DNA from 4 places in the Synechococcus sp. CC9311 genome. Region 4 is predicted to be linked to each of the others. Evidence: predicted binding sites of a transcription regulator. Region 4 holds the regulator's gene; each other region holds the start of a gene.

Region 1 (3,956 bases), 890 kb from region 4:
CACCAATTTGCGTCGACTGACCGCAACTGAGCTCTACGGGCCTGAAGATGAACTCCCCACTCTGGCTGTTGCAGATGTGTCGTTCATATCATTGTCACTTGTTCTTCCAGCTATTCGCGCCTTGCTGAAACCGCAGGGGAGTGAAGCATTGGTGTTGGTGAAGCCTCAGTTTGAGGTGGGCCGCGATCGGGTAGGTAAAGGTGGGGTGGTGCGAGATGGATTGGCTCACAGGGATGCGATTGCCTCAGTAATCGCTTCCGCACATTCCCTGGGCTGGAATGCCCTGGGAGTTGTGGGGTCACCGATTACCGGTCCTGCCGGCAACCACGAATACCTGCTGTGGTTAAGCGAGCTTGAACCACAACAGATCTCAGATGAAAAGGTTCGACAGGTAATTCAGGACACCCTGAAATCAGAGGGCTGAACTGTCACGATCGCCGGTGCGAATCCTTACGACCGTGTCGACAGAAGAAACAAAAATCTTGCCGTCGCCAATTTCTCCGGTTTTCGCTGCTTCCGCAATGGCGTTGATTACTGCCTCGACGCGGTCATCGTCGATCACAACGTCAACTTTCAGCTTCTGCAGAAATTCAACAGTGAATTCAGAACCGCGATATCGCTCTACTTGACCCTTCTGGCGACCGAATCCGCGCACTTCGCTTACGGTCATGCCAACGATGCCGGCATTAACCAAAGCCAATTTGACGTCCTCAAGTTTGAAGGGACGGATGACGGCTTCGACCTTTTTCATGATTTGTTGAGTGATCGTTCGCTTGAGTGTGTCAGGAATTGAGCTGGGATGACAGGGCCGGGAGAGGAGAAAGGTTCAATCCGGCGTTTGAGGCATCTTTAATAAGCTCATTGGCATTGGACCAACTCACCGTGGCAAGGCCCTCAGCGAGTTGGTCCCAATGGGACTTCTCGAAGTGAGTTTGAAGCCACAACATGCCGTGAACGCTCTCAGGCTGTAGACGGAGAGCCTGTCCCTCGGTAATCAGACTGAGATCCATTGAAAGCAAGTCCAACACACCCCTATTAGGCCTGAATTCCGGTCTATGAGTTGTACGTGTTGATACCAAATCAAGCAGCGCTGAGCTCCACTCAACAGTTGTGGAGGGCTGGCTTTAGGGTCAGTCGCTGGAGTTTTCCGTATTCGTTCAATGAGCAATCCCGCCACTGAGCTCACCAAAACTCCTCTGTATGGCGAAAGAGCTATCGCAGATGCGGAGTTGATCTGTTTCGACAACCCAAGGCCCGGGCGCCCCTATGAGGTGTCAATCGAATTGCCGGAATTCACTTGCCTCTGCCCCTTCTCTGGTTATCCGGATTTCGCGGTATTGCACTTGATTTATCAGCCTGGACCTCGAGTGGTCGAGCTGAAAGCGATCAAGTTGTACATCAATCACTTTCGCAACACTTCGATCTCCCATGAAGAGGTGGCGAACAAAATTCTTGATGATTTAGTGGCGGCCTGTGCTCCTGTTTGGATGCAGCTCGAAGCTGATTTCAACCCTCGTGGCAACGTTCATACGGTTGTGAGAGTCAGTCACGGGACTCGTCAACCCTGCTGATCAGTCTTGGCAATTCGGCAGCTAAGCCAGCGAGATTTCGATTGCAAAGTCCGCCAATGTGCAGCTTTCTGTTGGATGGCTGAAATGGTGCTGGGTCGAGCACGGCCCATAGCTGTCGGGTTGCGATCAAGCTGAGGCCTCCGCCAAGCAATGTGATCGCGAAACCTGCATAAACGAGAGGGACACCTGGGTCACGCTTAAGGAGCAGCCCGCTTGCAGGCATGATGTTTGCCACCCTCAGGGGAAGTCCTTTGATTTCAGTGGATGCTCCGCCAGGTCGGAGGTTGCCGAGCAGAGATCCGTCTGCATCGAACACCTGAACAGGGCCTTGTTCACTGCTTGTGCTCATCAGCACAGGTTCGGATCCATCCGGCCGTGTGGGAAGCACCAGACCCCAAATTTGTTCACCGAGTTCGGGAAAACTACGGAGGGGTAATTGCAGTTCAGGACTCTTGCCGATCTGCACGGTGATCGCAGCTAGCGACCAATCCGCTTGATAAACAGTCATCCCTCGATAGCGGAGCGGATGATTCACGCTGATCATGCGCTGCTCTGAAGGCCCTCCTGGTGGATCGAGCCTCAGCGTTGATCGGAATTGTTCGGTGCGTCCCGCTGGATCACGCTCAATCGCGAAGCGCTCGAGGGTGAGCGAAAGCCGGTTGTTGCCAGATGGATCAAGTAGGTCGAGAGCTCGGCCGGGCGCAAGGAAGCGTTCCAAGCGGTTTCCTGAAAGTGCTCCCCATGCAGCCCCGATTAGCAGCAGCACCAAGCCGGTGTGAACCAATAAGGGTCCAACCTTGCCAATCACGCCGCGCCGCGCCGCCAGGCGATCCTCATTCCTCTGGACCTGCCAGCCTTGCTTTTGAAGTTCCTCGCTCAGTGTGTCTAAGGCCGACTCACCGTTGGAACAGAGAATGGATTCGGCCAACGCTAACTTGCTCAGTTGCCTGGGTTGGCGGTAGTCAATCCAGCGCGTAGTGGCGAGCAGTGCTGGCCATTGACGACGCCAGCTGCACAAGATCAAGGCCAATCCCAGCCAAGCTAAAAGGCTTAAAAACCACACGCTCGAATAGATGCTGTCCAACTGCAGTTGCAACATCTGTTCGCCATTGATCATTCCGAGCCATGGGTCTGCATTAAAACGCTCGAGATACAAATCAGGCGCTTCGTTCTGCGGAAGAATGGTCCCAAGGGCGCTTGCTCCCGCAATCAGCAGAAGGAGCAGAATTGCTAATCGAAGATCCGAGAGCAGGGCGAAGAGTCGGCGCAGTGCAGGCATCGGATCAGGTCAATCTTGCTAACAACGTGAGCGTGCCTGTGGCAAGCAGGACCACCCCACTGATTGGAGGAACCCACCGGCCGATGGGCCGTAACGCCAGCAACCGTGGGAGTGAGGCTGCCAAGTTGCCCGCAAGGAGGAGAGGTAGCACTTGACCAATCCCGAAGCTTGTGAGCATCAGCACTCCAAGGAGGGGACGTCCCGTGCTGGCAATCCAGCCAAGTAGCACAGCCAGTACCGGAGTTGTGCAGGGTGAAGCAGCGAGCCCAAACGCCAATCCGGCTGCAACCGGGGCTAGCGGAGCGGGCACCTTGCTGGTCCAACGCATCGGGTCGGGTCCTGCGGGAAGGGGGATTCGAACCACGCCCAGAAGATTGAGCCCCATCACCATTGCTAGGACTGCAACAAGGGTTGGTACCAAACCAGGGATTTGACCGTAGATGCGGCCCAGCAATCCACTCAGGCTGCCCAGCACAACCAGGGCTCCCACGATGCCAGCACAAAACGAAAGACTGCGTTGCCAAGGCTTTTGCTTGCTATCGAAGCCGGCTAGGTACGCGAGCGTGACAGGTAGCAAAGACAGGGAACAGGGGCCCAGGCTGGTTAAAGCTCCTCCGGCAAAGACAAGAGCCACCGTGATTGGACCAGGCTGCTGCAGCGCATGGTTGAGCAGTTGCTCGCTGCTGCGGGCAAGGTCGGACAGTGCCAGCTCGAATGAGGAAATGGTTGTACCGGTGCGACCGGGATCAATTCAAGATCACCTTATCCATGACGCTGTTGCTCGCGAAGGCTGCGACTACCGATTAAGCCAGTGGATTCGAGTGAGCATCGGATTAATAAGCCAATAATCACCATGCTGGAGAGCAATGAATTGCCTCCGTAGCTGACCAGAGGTAGGGGAAGGCCTGTTGTGGGCATGGCTCCGGAGGCCACTGCAATATTCATCAATGACTGCCCCACGAGAAGGGTTGAACAGCCAATGGCTGTAAGTCTTGCCTGGTTGCTTCGGCAGCGCAAAGCAACACGAAGCCCTAAGAAGCCCATCAGCATCAAAAACACAAGCAACATCACAGACCCCACGAAACCAAACTCTTCGGCATAGACAG
Region 2 (3,956 bases), 400 kb from region 4:
GATACGTGAGGTTGTGAGTTAGCTCAATGAGCATGAGGGATCTTTCGAAATGGTTGAGAGGTCCTGAGGTGTGAGAGCTGGGGTGGTGAAATAGTTGTTATGAATGAGCCCATGCAGTTGATTGAGATCGTTCTGCAGTTGATCAATCGCTTCATGCAATCCGCGGTTGATGAGTGGTTCGATGCGAACGTAACTCCACTTGGCTACTAGTTGCCCGCGTAGGCATTCGAGATCGTCAGGTGATCCTGGAATGGGGTTGTGTTGAATGCACTTAAGGGTGTCGTTGATCTCTTGTAGGCAAAACCGTACGGATCTGGGAAAAATCGGATCAAGCAGAAGAAAACGGGCCACCGACGTGGGACTGATGGCTTGTTGGACGCTCTGCCGATACATCTGATAAGCCCCAGCGGAACGGAGAAGAGCAATCCATTGCAGCTCATCCAGCACGCCACCTACTGCGTTCGGGTCAGGCAGCAGCAGAAAGTACTTCACATCAAGAATTCTCGAGGTTTTATCAGCCCTTTCGATGAGCCGACCTAGGCGGCTAAACAACCAGGCATGATCGCGGCTGAGTGTGACGTCAGTAATGCCATAAAAAAGTTGGCAACCACGACGAATCGTGCGCAGTTGCTCTAAGTCTGGTTCTCTCCAAAGGACTTCTCCATCCTGAAGACTCCAAAAAAGTTCATTGATGTGTTCCCACATCTCTGTAGAGATCACATCGCGGATCTGACGGGCGTTCTCACGGGCATTAGAGATGCAGCTCACAATGCTGTTTGGGTTGTTGCGGTCAAGGAGCAGAAAACCCCTTACATCCTGTGGCGATCGACGTGGATAGCTTTGATCGAAAAGCTGGCGATCACCGCTTGCATCGATTAATGGCAACCAGGGTTCAGCATTGCTGCTGGGATTGTCTAAAGACATTGCTTCGCTTACTTCAAGAAAGCGAGAGATGTTTTCGGCGCGCTCCACAAAACGGTTGATCCAATAGAGGGAGTCCGCGACCCGGCTCAACACGGCATGGCCTCCCGATGTTCAACGGGTGCGTGATGATCGGTCACCACCCAGGTGTCTTTGCACCCGCCACCTTGGGATGAATTCACGACTAAAGATCCACGTCTTAAGGCGACGCGGGTGAGTCCACCTGGACTGACCCAGTTCCTTTTTCCGCGCAGAACATATGGACGCAAGTCCACATGACACGGATAGAGTTCACCCTCACTGAGAGAGGGAACGGTCGAGAGTTGCAATGTGGGCTGTGCAATGAAATTGCGTGGATGGGCCTTGATCTTCTCGGCAAAAGCCTCGATTTCGCTTGTTGATGCGTGGGGGCCGATCAACATCCCGTAGCCACCAGCTTCAGCGACTGATTTCACGACGAGTGAGTTGAGGTGTTCCAGCACGTAGGTCAAGTCATTTGGCTTTGAACAGAGGTAAGTGGGCACGTTGTCGATGATTGGTTCCTGGTCGAGGTAGTAGCGAATCATCTCGGGCACGTAGGCATAAATAAGCTTGTCGTCGGCAACACCTGTGCCTGGTGCATTGGCGATCGCTACGTTTCCTTTGCGCATTGCGTCCATGAGGCCAGGCACTCCAAGGACGGAATCTCGGCGGAACACTTTGGGGTCCAGAAAATCATCATCAATTCGTCGATAGATCACATCGATACGTTGTAATCCTGCTGTGCTGCGCATCCATACATGTTCGTTTTCGCAGATCAAGTCTCTGCCTTCCACTAGTGTGATTCCCATTTGCTGTGCGAGGTAGCTGTGTTCGAAATAAGCACTGTTGAAGACTCCTGGAGTGAGAAGAGCCACCCGTGGGGTTTCACTCCATGGGGCTAGATCCTGAAGTGTTCGTAGTAAATGGGAGGGGTAATCATCGATTGCTTGGATTTGTCGCCCTTCAAATAGACTCGGAAATAATCGCTTCATGACACGACGATTTTCGAGGAAATAAGCAACCCCTGAAGGGCATCGTAAGTTGTCTTCTAGTACTCGCCAGTTGCCATCCCCATCCCTGATCAAGTCCAGTCCAGAAATGTGACACCATCGTCCCAGAGGTAATGAAATACCTTGCATTTCTGGACGCCAGCCTTGGGAGCTTTCAACGTCTTCCCGTGGAATGACGTTGTCATTGAGGATATTTTGTGGTCCATAAATATCAGCCAAAAAATGATCAATTGCATCCAGCCGTTGCAGCAAACCCTCTTCCAGAATCACCCACTCTCGTTTGTGAATCAGTCTTGGTAATGGATCAAAAGGGAGGATTCGTTCGTCTGCATGTGCTCCTGAGCCGTTGATTCGGAACGTGGCTCCTAGGCGTCTTAACAGATTGCTGGCGCAGGCATGATTGTGTTGGAGCTCGGCCATGCCGATTTGGCCCAGCGAGTTGAGTAGAGGCTCCAAGTCAGCACGTGGGGCAGCCTGCTTTTTGCAGAAATACTCGTCATATCCATGCGATGGTTGGTATTCCTTGAACATCGCATGAATCGTTGTTTATCACTCCTATCCAATCGCTTTGAGCCCACCTTGGCAGGTGTTGTTTGCTACTGATTTCTAAATTGCTGCTGTAGAGCTGACTTTTGTCCTCTGCTCCTGATCAATTGTTTGAATAAATTGGACTCGAATACTTCTTTTTTAGGCCTAAGCGTGATTTGCCTGAGCCATTTGTAAGTGGTGTTAGCTTCAGCTTGAAGCTCTTGTAAGGGTCACTTCATTGTTGGCCCATTTGGCCTGTTTATGGTTTGGTTGTGCGTGCAGAAAGGAGTCTCAAGGTATTTCTGATCAAAATTCGTCCTTGTTGTTGCACTGATTCACCGAATCTCTCATTGTCTTGTCTTAATCGCTCGGGCCCATCCGGCCCTATGGCGCTCACGATAGTTTCATGGTCCTCTTGAATCCAGCGCTCGAGATTGGACCTGCTCAGTTCAAAGTGACATTGCAAGCCAACCGCATGTTTGGCAATTCGGAACGCTTGTTCTGGGCAATGAAGTGATGAGCCCAGCAAGGTTGCTGTTGGAGGAAGCTGGATGCGATCACCATGCCAATGCAGCACTATTTCACTGGGTTGTAATCCCTGTAGGAGTGGTTCGCTACTTGGCTTCGTGAGCCAATGAATGGATCCGTAGCCAACCTCTTTCAAGGGTTGAGGTGGTAGTCCCACCTGCAATGGTTGCACCCTGCCACCAGCAGCGACCGCCAAAAGTTGAGCGCCAAGGCAGATTCCCAGCACGGGATTGTTGTGTTGATGCCAACGAGTGAGCCAGTCCAACTCCTGTTGCATCCAAGCCAGCGACTCTTGATGTCGGTCTCCGACACTCATCGGTCCTCCGAGTAGAAGAGCGATTGTGTTTTTAGTGCTGATGGGGTCGGGGAGAGGCTCCCCCTGATCAGGGCGAATCGTGTGAATGCTCATCCCTTGCTCCAGTGCGATTTCCGCAACGAGATCAGGGCCTTCTCGATCGATGTGCTGCACCACCAGCAAGGTTGGGGTGGTTGTGTTCAAAGCAGCAGATAGCGTTGGGCGAGAGGCAAAACCTCCGCTGGTTCACAGGTTAGGAGCTCGCCATCGGCAAACACCTCATAGGTCTGTGGATCCACGCTCATGTTTGGTAGTGCAGAGTTGAGCTTCAGAGCACTTTTGCCAACTTCACGCGTGTTTTCTACGGCAATACAGGTGCGCTTCAGTCCAAGTTTGCTTTGGATGTTGTCGTTCATGGCCGCATCGCTCATGAAGGTGAGGCAACTGGGTGCAAGCGCTTTTCCGAAGGCAGCAAACATCGGTCTGCCGTGGACTGGACCAGGCGTGGGGATTGAGGCATTGGCATCACCCATTTGGGCCCAGACGATTGACCCGCCTTTGACAACAAGTTGAGGTCGTATTCCAAAGAATCCTGGTTTCCAAAGCACGAGGTCGGCGAGTTTGCCTGTTTCCACGGAACCCACCTGACTGCT
Region 3 (3,956 bases), 390 kb from region 4:
AGTTTTTGAGCCAAATAATAGTCTTCGGTATGGAATTGTCCGGAGCCATACATGGCGATGGAGTCTGGTCCCTTGTATTCCAGGCTTGTTTTGATTTGGCTTGAGATGCGCTCAAGAGCTTCATCCCAACTGATCGGTTGGAAGTCATCATCAAGACTGGTTCGACCGAGGGGTTGATCCAGGCGGCCCCTCGATAGGGTTTCTCCGACTGTGGCCCCCTTGATGCAAACTTGACCGAGACTTGATGGATGCTGTCGATCTCCTCTAGCCGTCCACATGGGGGTTCCATCTGCATCTCGCCTGACGGCCTCCCCCTTTTTTGCTGGTGGTTGTAAGTCCAAACCACACCCCACTCCGCAATAAGGACATTGACTGCGAATGGATGTGGTTTGCTCTGCCATGATTTGAAGATAGGTATTTAGAAACACCCGGAGTCAATGACGCCGGGTGCACTGCAGTTATGAATAGGTATATGGAATCAGTTGTTGGCGAATTCAGGACTCGCTGTTTCCCCTTCATGTAAGTCATCGAAGGAACCCTTAGGTTCTTTGAGGAAAAAGAAGCAGAAGAAAGCAACAATCAGGCCAGCGACCCCCAGAACTTGGAAGAAAGCACTATTGGAGGCTGCGATGATTTCTGGTGAAGGATCTTTACCCCCACCCATCCACATCGGAAGCAGACTAAAAATCGTTAGATAAGTCACAGCTCCGACGTTGCCGTATGCACCAACCAAACCAGCGACTTGGCCCGTGACGCGACGCTTCACCAACGGAACAAGTGCAAACGTAGCCCCTTCTCCTGATTGAACGAAGAAGGAGGCAAGCATGGTGATCAACACAGCAATGATGATCCCTGTCGTTCCGCTGAACGTGCCAGGTTTGATCATGCTCATCACGAGATAACCAATCCCTAGGCCTCCTGTTAAAAATGCCATGGTGTTCTTACGACTGCCGAGTTTGTCTGAGATCAGACCACCAGCTGGGCGAGCGACAAGATTCACAAAAGCAAAGCAGGAGGCAAGGATTCCAGCGGTTGCCTTGGGTAGATCAAAAGTGGTTTCGAAAAATGTTGGCAACATCGATACGACGGCCAACTCTGATCCGAAGTTCACAATGTAAGTGAGTTCAAGAATGGCAACCTGCTTGAATTCGTAGCGATCTTCTTTGGGGTACGTCTTCGTACCCATGATTAGCTCACGATTGGTGCGAATGATTCCCCAGGTCTGAAAGATAAACCAGATCAGAACAGCCCCTAGGGCTAGTGGGTAGGTTCCTGCATTCAGGAAGCCAACTTTTTGTAGGCGCCAACAAAGCACACAGAGAATGGCGGCAAACGGTACATTCATCCCCAGCAAACCCCAGAAATCACGCATCGATGTGACTTCCAAGCCTGCTGTTCGCTCAGGCTTTTGATAAGTCTTACCAGGAGGTGTATCGCTAACGTTGAAGTAATAAATAAAGCCGTATACAGCAGAAATAATCCCTGTTAGAGCAATGGCACCACGCCAATTAAGGACAGCGCCTGATGGCAGCTCGAAGCCGCCTGAGAACGAGAGCCATCCGGCCAGTCCTACAAGTGTTAAAGCCGAGAACGCTGATCCGAAATTGCCCCATCCGCCATAGATTCCTTCAGCTAGACCGATCTCTTTCGGTGGGAACCATTCGGCAACCATGCGGATCCCGATCACAAAGCCTGCACCCACGATGGATAAAAGCAGGCGTGCAACAACTAATTGATTGAAGTCTTGGGCTGAGGCGAACATCAGGCAAGGAATGACTGAAAAAACCAGCAGGCTGGAATAGGTCAGTCGAGGCCCGTATTTGTCGAGGAGCATTCCAATCAGAACGCGGGCTGGGATCGTGAGGGCTACGTTGCAAATGGCAACGGTGCGGATTTGACCGAGAGTTAATCCCAAATCGGCCTTAACGGTGGTAGCCAAGGGCGCCAGGTTGAACCAGACGACAAAGGTCAGAAAAAATGCGAACCAGGTGAGATGAAGAGTTCGGTATCTCCCCTGGAACGACCAGAGTTCTCCAAGCATGGGGAATTAATAAAATTGGAATAAACCCCGGTCTCTTAAAAAACGCACTCAGGATTCAAAAAACGGCGCATATGCAAGCCGATCATTCACTAAACCATCCAATTGTGATTTGCATGGTTGTCTCAGATACGGAATGGCACTTGATCTGAGGACTTCAGTTGAGTGATAAAGGGATTGCCTGTCGCCTAATGGTCGTATTCGCTACACAACTGTTCCATGTGCCGATTGATGATGTCTATAGACGGGTTTCTAACAAGTGGGCACCCTGTTGGCGTGTGTCCTCTGCGGTGGTTCCAGTCGCCGAATGGGCCGAGATAAAGCTTTGATCCCCCATCCAAAGGGAGGCTGTTGGTTGACTCACACTGTCGATTTGTGCCTCCAACTTGGTCTTGAAGCAGTTGTCGTGAGTTCGAGCCCCAGTCACCATGCGCTTGTTTCAAAACTGGAGGGTGTGGATTGCAAGTTAGATCCTTCCCCTGGGAAGGGACCTCTTGCTGCGATGCTCGCCATGTTCGATCAGGACGAAGCCCAAGGCTGGTTAACACTGCCTGTTGATATGCCTTGGTTGGAGACTGAGCTCCTTGTTGCCTTGATTGCAGCCTGGAACGAACAACCCACTTTGGCTGTAGTCGCTCACGATGGTCATACCCTTCAGCCATTGTTTGGTATTTATCCCAATTCCTCTCTTTACCGAGACAGCATCAAATTTCAAATGTCTGCCGATGAGCGAAGTTGGATGAAATGGCTAGAAAGGGTTCCGTATCGGACTCTTGGCTTCCAAGCAGAATTTTTGCGTAATGCCAACTGCCCTGCTGATCTTGCCCCGTTTGGGACATGACGATGCCCTCGCCAGTCACTGATCGTCTTGCAAGGCCCCTTGGGGTTTTGAGGCTTTCGCTAACGGCACGGTGCAATTTGTCTTGCCCTTATTGCTGTCCAGAAAGTATTGAGCCGCCCGGTTTACTTACGACCGCAGACCAGCTGCGCTTAATTTCTGCTGCTTGCCGATTAGGTGCCCACACTCTTCGCTTGACCGGTGGTGAACCTTTGCTCACCGAACGCCTTTGGCCGCTTCTTGATGCCCTTTCGCTTGGAAGGCAGACGGCTGCTCACCCCTTCAGCCGTTTGAAAGAGGTTGCTATCACGACCAACGGTTCTCTTCTAAACGACAACAAGGCGAGACGGTTGCGAGCTGCTGGAGTGGATCGCATCACGATCAGCTTGGATGCCGTAGATGGCGCAAGTATCGCGCGAATGGCAGGTTTGCGTTCTGGCCCTGAGGCTGGGAATGCCCTGTTCGCGAGGGTATTGGCTGGAATTGATGCCGCTCGTGCTGCTGGATTTGATCCTGCGCAAGGCGGCCTCAAGCTCAATGCCGTGATCCAACGCGGCTTCAATGATGATCAGTTGATTCCATTGGCGCGTTTGGCCAGGCAACAACGGTTGCAGTTGCGTTTGATCGAATATATGGACGTTGGCAATCGCAATGGCTGGTGCCGTGATCAGGTCATGCCTGCTCAGGAGATGATTCAGCTCCTTCATCGCCATTGGCCGATTCAACCTATTGGTCGACCCGTTGCTGGGACGAGTCGGCAGTGGTCGTATCAAGATGGTGGTGGGATTGTGGGTACGATTGCCTCCATTAGCGAGCCTTTTTGTTCCGATTGCAACCGCTTAAGGATTACAGCCGATGGTCAAGCTTTTACCTGCTTGTTTGCCAGTGAAGGCACCGATTTGCGTCAGTGGCTTCGTGAGGATGTTGCAGATTCGTTGCTGCAAAACGCTCTGAGCGAGTTGTGGTCTGTACGGTCGGACCGTTTTAGTGAGCAGCGTGGGTTAGAGCAGCCAGTAAACCATCATGCCGAGATGGCTTATTTGGGTGGATGAGTGGCATCCGCTACGGATTAAACGAGGT
Region 4 (3,956 bases):
GTTGAATCGCTTGGGATTCATGATCGTGCCGGGGACGTGGCGAAAGATCAAAAACTCCTTAGGCGAGAGCCTCAGGTCGTAGCCATACGATGAACAGCCAAAACTCAGAACCGGACTCTGCCGTTGATCCGGATCCAAGTGGCGCACTAATCCGTTTTGAAAAGGCTCGAGCATTCCTGCATCAGCCTGATCCGTAATCCAGCGATCGTTTTTCAGCATTAGAAACCTCGACGCAATTCCGTCACTTGATCAGCCATCTCCATCATCTCTGCAGGGATCGCGGGCCCCGTAACGATCACATCCATCGCCGAAGGCCTTTGCTCCAAGACAGATAAGACATCTTCGTGGATCAAGTAGCCAAGCTCAATCGCCAAGCCAATCTCATCCAGGACGAGTTGGTCCAACGTGCCTTCTAAGAGATGGGTCTTGCAGATCTGCCAGACCTCCTGGACAGCCTCTTTTACCTCGTCATCGCGGCTCACAGCAGCATCTGACAGGCATTCCGCCACGGAAGGCCGCAACCATCTCAGCCTGTCGCAGAGGGTGAGGCTGCTCTGGGGGCCTTGACCCACTCCACCCTTGAGAAACTGGGCGATCAACACATTGCTACCAAGACCTGCAGTCCGCAGCGCTTGGCTCAGCACACCAGAAAAGCTCCCTCGAAAAGAGGCGGTATGCACCTGAAGCTGCCCTTCTGGAGCAACCAAATGGAGGGGTGGACGAACCTCGACAGAGGGCAATCGCCTTAGTCCTGCTTGCTCGAGAGTCCTGTGGTCAACAGTCCGCGACTCACGAGAATGATGGGTAGGGCTGAGGCTGACGGTCATCACATTCGCCGATGTCCGGCAAATCCGGATGTGGATGAATCTAGCGGTGAAAGTCGAATACACAAGTGTTTTGACACCATCCATGGTGTGCCTAACCAACTGGCAGGCTCAAAGCAACTCCGCACCGTGGCCTCATGACCGACACCTCTCGCAACGACGGACGTCGACCGGGCGACCTTCGACCCTTCTCGATCAGCTGGGATCCCATGGGATTTGCGCTGAGTTCAGTGATCATCCACAGCGGACGCACCACTGTTCTTTGCAGCGTTTGCCATCAAGAAGGAGTGCCTCGCTGGCGCAAAGATCAAGGGAAGGGGTGGCTCAGCGCCGAATACCGACTCCTGCCTGGATCCACTCCGGAGCGCCAAAACAGAGAGCTACTCAAATTGAGCGGACGCACCCAGGAGATTCAGCGTCTGATTGGCCGCAGCCTGCGCGCAGCCATCGATATGGAAGCTCTCGGCGAGAACACATTGAGAATCGATTGTGATGTGATTCAGGCAGATGCAGGCACCCGCACCGCTGCGATCAGCGGATCTTGGGTTGCGCTTCAAAGGGCCTGTGAGCGGCTTGTTCAACAAGGAGTTCTCAATACCAATCCTGTCCAATCGCAGGTGGCCGCCGTCTCCGTTGGCGTGATTCACAAACGCCCTTTACTCGACCTCGACTACAGCGAAGACAGCCAAGCCGATGTGGATCTCAACGTCGTGATGAACGGAGAAGGGCATTTGCTGGAACTGCAGGGCACTGCCGAAGGAGCTCCTTTTAGCCGTCACCAGCTCAATGACCTACTGGACCTCGCCGAGCCTGGCCTCAAAAAAATCATGGATGATCAACGCGCGGCTCTGTCCGCTGGATGAACTCCGCCTCATTACAAGGCAGCATTTCGTGTTCCTTGCTACACGGGCTGGGTGGGCTGATCCATAACATCTCGACAAATGCGCTGGGAACATGGCTGAGGTCAGCCGCGGCTTCAGCCGCTACGCACCACCAACAATTCGCCCGGCGGGCTCGAGCTTTGGAACCCCCGCGGTTCCATCAAGCCGCACTCTTCAAGACGTCATTCGGGGACTCGATGGAGCCAACTCCGAAATGGTGGAACGCGGCAAAACCATCTTTTTCCCCGGTGACCCCGCAGAAAAGGTGTACCTCATCCGTCGAGGTGCCGTTCGTCTCTCCAGGGTTTACGAATCCGGCGAAGAAATCACTGTTGCCTTGTTACGAGAAAACAGTCTTTTTGGAGTGCTGTCGTTACTAACAGGTCATCGATCCGATCGTTTCTATCACTCGATCGCTTTCACCAGAGTGGAGATGGTCACGGCTCCCGCTACATCAGTGCGGCAGGCCATCGAAGCTGACACCAGTGTGGGCTTGCTGTTATTGCAAGGTCTTTCCAGCAGGATTCTTCAAACCGAAACGATGATCGAAACCCTCACCCATCGGGACATGTCGTCTCGGCTGGTGAGTTTTCTGCTGGTGCTCTGTCGAGATTTCGGAGTGCCTGGTCAACGAGGCATCACCATCGACCTTCGCCTCTCGCATCAAGCCATCGCCGAGGCCATCGGGTCCACACGCGTCACGATCACTCGTCTCTTGGGTGATCTCAAGTCGTCCAGCCTTGTGGATATCGATCGCAAAAAGATCACTGTTCTCGATCCAATCGCTCTTGCCAAGCGGTTCAGCTGACCTTGCAGGTGAAGATGGAGCTCCCACCCGAACTCTGATTCTTCGTACTCCGTGACCGGCTGGTTCCTACTTCTCGCTCTGCTTGTACTTGGAGGCGTGCTCTCAACCCTGGGAGACCGCCTTGGTTCTCGCGTGGGGAAAGCTCGGCTGAGCTTGCTTGGGCTGCGTCCGAAGCGCACAGCCGTGGTGATCACGGTGTTGACGGGCAGCCTGATTAGCGCACTGTCCCTGGGACTCTTACTTTTGGTGAGTCGGCAGCTCAGGGTCGGCCTTTTTGAACTCAATGCTCTCGAAGCGAAATTGCGAAGCAGTCGCTCCGACCTCAAAACAAGCAAACGCGCTCAGAAGCAAGCCGGCAAAGAGCTCACAACAGCCCAACAGCGAGCGGCAGAACTGCGTCGCACCCTGAAGCCCCTCCAGGAACAAACCCGATCCCTGGAAGCAGAGCGCCAGCGCTTGAGCCAAGACGTGGATGCGAAAGATGTTGAGATCCAACGCACCGAACAGGAACTCTCGGCCGTGCGCTCGCAAATTCGCAGTGGCGAGAAAGAACTCAATGAACTGGAAGACACTCTTCTCGCTCTGCGGCGCGGAAATGTCGCCATCAGCAGTGGTCAGCCACTTACCACCGTGACCCTGAAGCTGGAACGCCCCGATCAGGCAAAAACGGTCATCGATCAGTTGCTACGAGATGCCAATCTTCAGGCCTATCAACAAGTGCTGCCTGGCCAACCGGTAGAGCGTCAGCTCCTGCTGGTTCCGCGACCCGATATCAAACGCTTGGAACAAACGATTCGCAAACCTGGCACCTGGGTTGTGAACATCCGTTCAGCAGCCAATGTGCTTCTGGGCGAAACCGTTGTGTACGCCTTCCCTGAAGTGCTTCCCAATGTCACGGTGACCAGAGAGGGAGAGATCCTGGCCCGCACCACCGTCGCGAGCAATGAGCGCAACCCTGAAGCCGTTCGCAACCGACTGAATCTTCTCCTTGCCTCCACATTGGCCGAGGTGCAACGACGCGGTTCTCTCAGCAAGGGTCTGCAGTTCGATGGCAATGCCATCAATGCGCTTGGCCAAGAGCTGATCGACCGCAACGGCGGTCTCGCAACGCTCGAAGCAGTCGCTTTACGGCGTAGCGAAACAGCAGATCCGATCGCCATCCAGTTGCGTCTCAGTCCATGACACGCGTCGTCGCCTTGGATCCTGGCCGAAGCAAATGCGGATTGCTTCTAGCAAACATCTCAACGAACACGGTGCTGAAAGCCATGGTGATCCCAAGCGCTGAGGTGCTGGATCAGCTGCGCGCCTGGATGGAAGACGATCAGGGGGAGAACGCTCAGATTGCTGATCTGGTGATCGGTGACGGCACCAGCAGCACGATCTGGCAACAACAACTTCCCACCAGCCTGAAGGTCCATGTCGTGGACGAAACAGGAACCACCC

Evidence for each region. Region 4 encodes NtcA, which controls nitrogen genes in cyanobacteria. Its sites were predicted from a motif close to GTANCNNNNGNTAC; they were not measured.
Region 1: the regulator NtcA is predicted to act here: its motif matches at 1,063-1,076, upstream of queF (preQ(1) synthase).
Region 2: the regulator NtcA is predicted to act here: its motif matches at 2,539-2,552, upstream of SYNC_RS13195 (circularly permuted type 2 ATP-grasp protein).
Region 3: the regulator NtcA is predicted to act here: its motif matches at 2,233-2,246, upstream of SYNC_RS13220 (molybdenum cofactor guanylyltransferase).

The regions. Positions count from the first base shown of each region.
Region 1 is NC_008319.1:2,039,779-2,043,734, reverse strand. It holds gene SYNC_RS10695 (TlyA family RNA methyltransferase) at 1-424, shown strand, start outside; gene SYNC_RS10690 (P-II family nitrogen regulator) at 413-751, opposite strand; gene SYNC_RS10685 (hypothetical protein) at 783-1,010, opposite strand; gene queF (preQ(1) synthase) at 1,161-1,571, shown strand; gene SYNC_RS10675 (cytochrome c biogenesis protein ResB) at 1,543-2,850, opposite strand; gene SYNC_RS10670 (cytochrome c biogenesis CcdA family protein) at 2,855-3,523, opposite strand; gene SYNC_RS10665 (FtsW/RodA/SpoVE family cell cycle protein) at 3,613-3,956, opposite strand, start outside.
Region 2 is NC_008319.1:2,533,673-2,537,628, reverse strand. It holds gene SYNC_RS13205 (transglutaminase family protein) at 1-34, opposite strand, end outside; gene SYNC_RS13200 (alpha-E domain-containing protein) at 19-1,017, opposite strand; gene SYNC_RS13195 (circularly permuted type 2 ATP-grasp protein) at 1,011-2,483, opposite strand; gene SYNC_RS13190 (type 1 glutamine amidotransferase) at 2,740-3,507, opposite strand; gene ureC (urease subunit alpha) at 3,504-3,956, opposite strand, start outside.
Region 3 is NC_008319.1:2,539,010-2,542,965, reverse strand. It holds gene SYNC_RS13230 (molybdopterin oxidoreductase family protein) at 1-401, opposite strand, end outside; gene SYNC_RS13225 (MFS transporter) at 479-2,041, opposite strand; gene SYNC_RS13220 (molybdenum cofactor guanylyltransferase) at 2,298-2,879, shown strand; gene SYNC_RS13215 (GTP 3',8-cyclase MoaA) at 2,876-3,928, shown strand.
Region 4 is NC_008319.1:323,588-327,543, reverse strand. It holds gene dcd (dCTP deaminase) at 1-219, opposite strand, end outside; gene SYNC_RS01535 (cob(I)yrinic acid a,c-diamide adenosyltransferase) at 219-827, opposite strand; gene rph (ribonuclease PH) at 962-1,687, shown strand; gene ntcA (global nitrogen regulator NtcA) at 1,779-2,513, shown strand; gene SYNC_RS01520 (DUF3084 domain-containing protein) at 2,565-3,695, shown strand; gene SYNC_RS01515 (resolvase) at 3,692-3,956, shown strand, end outside.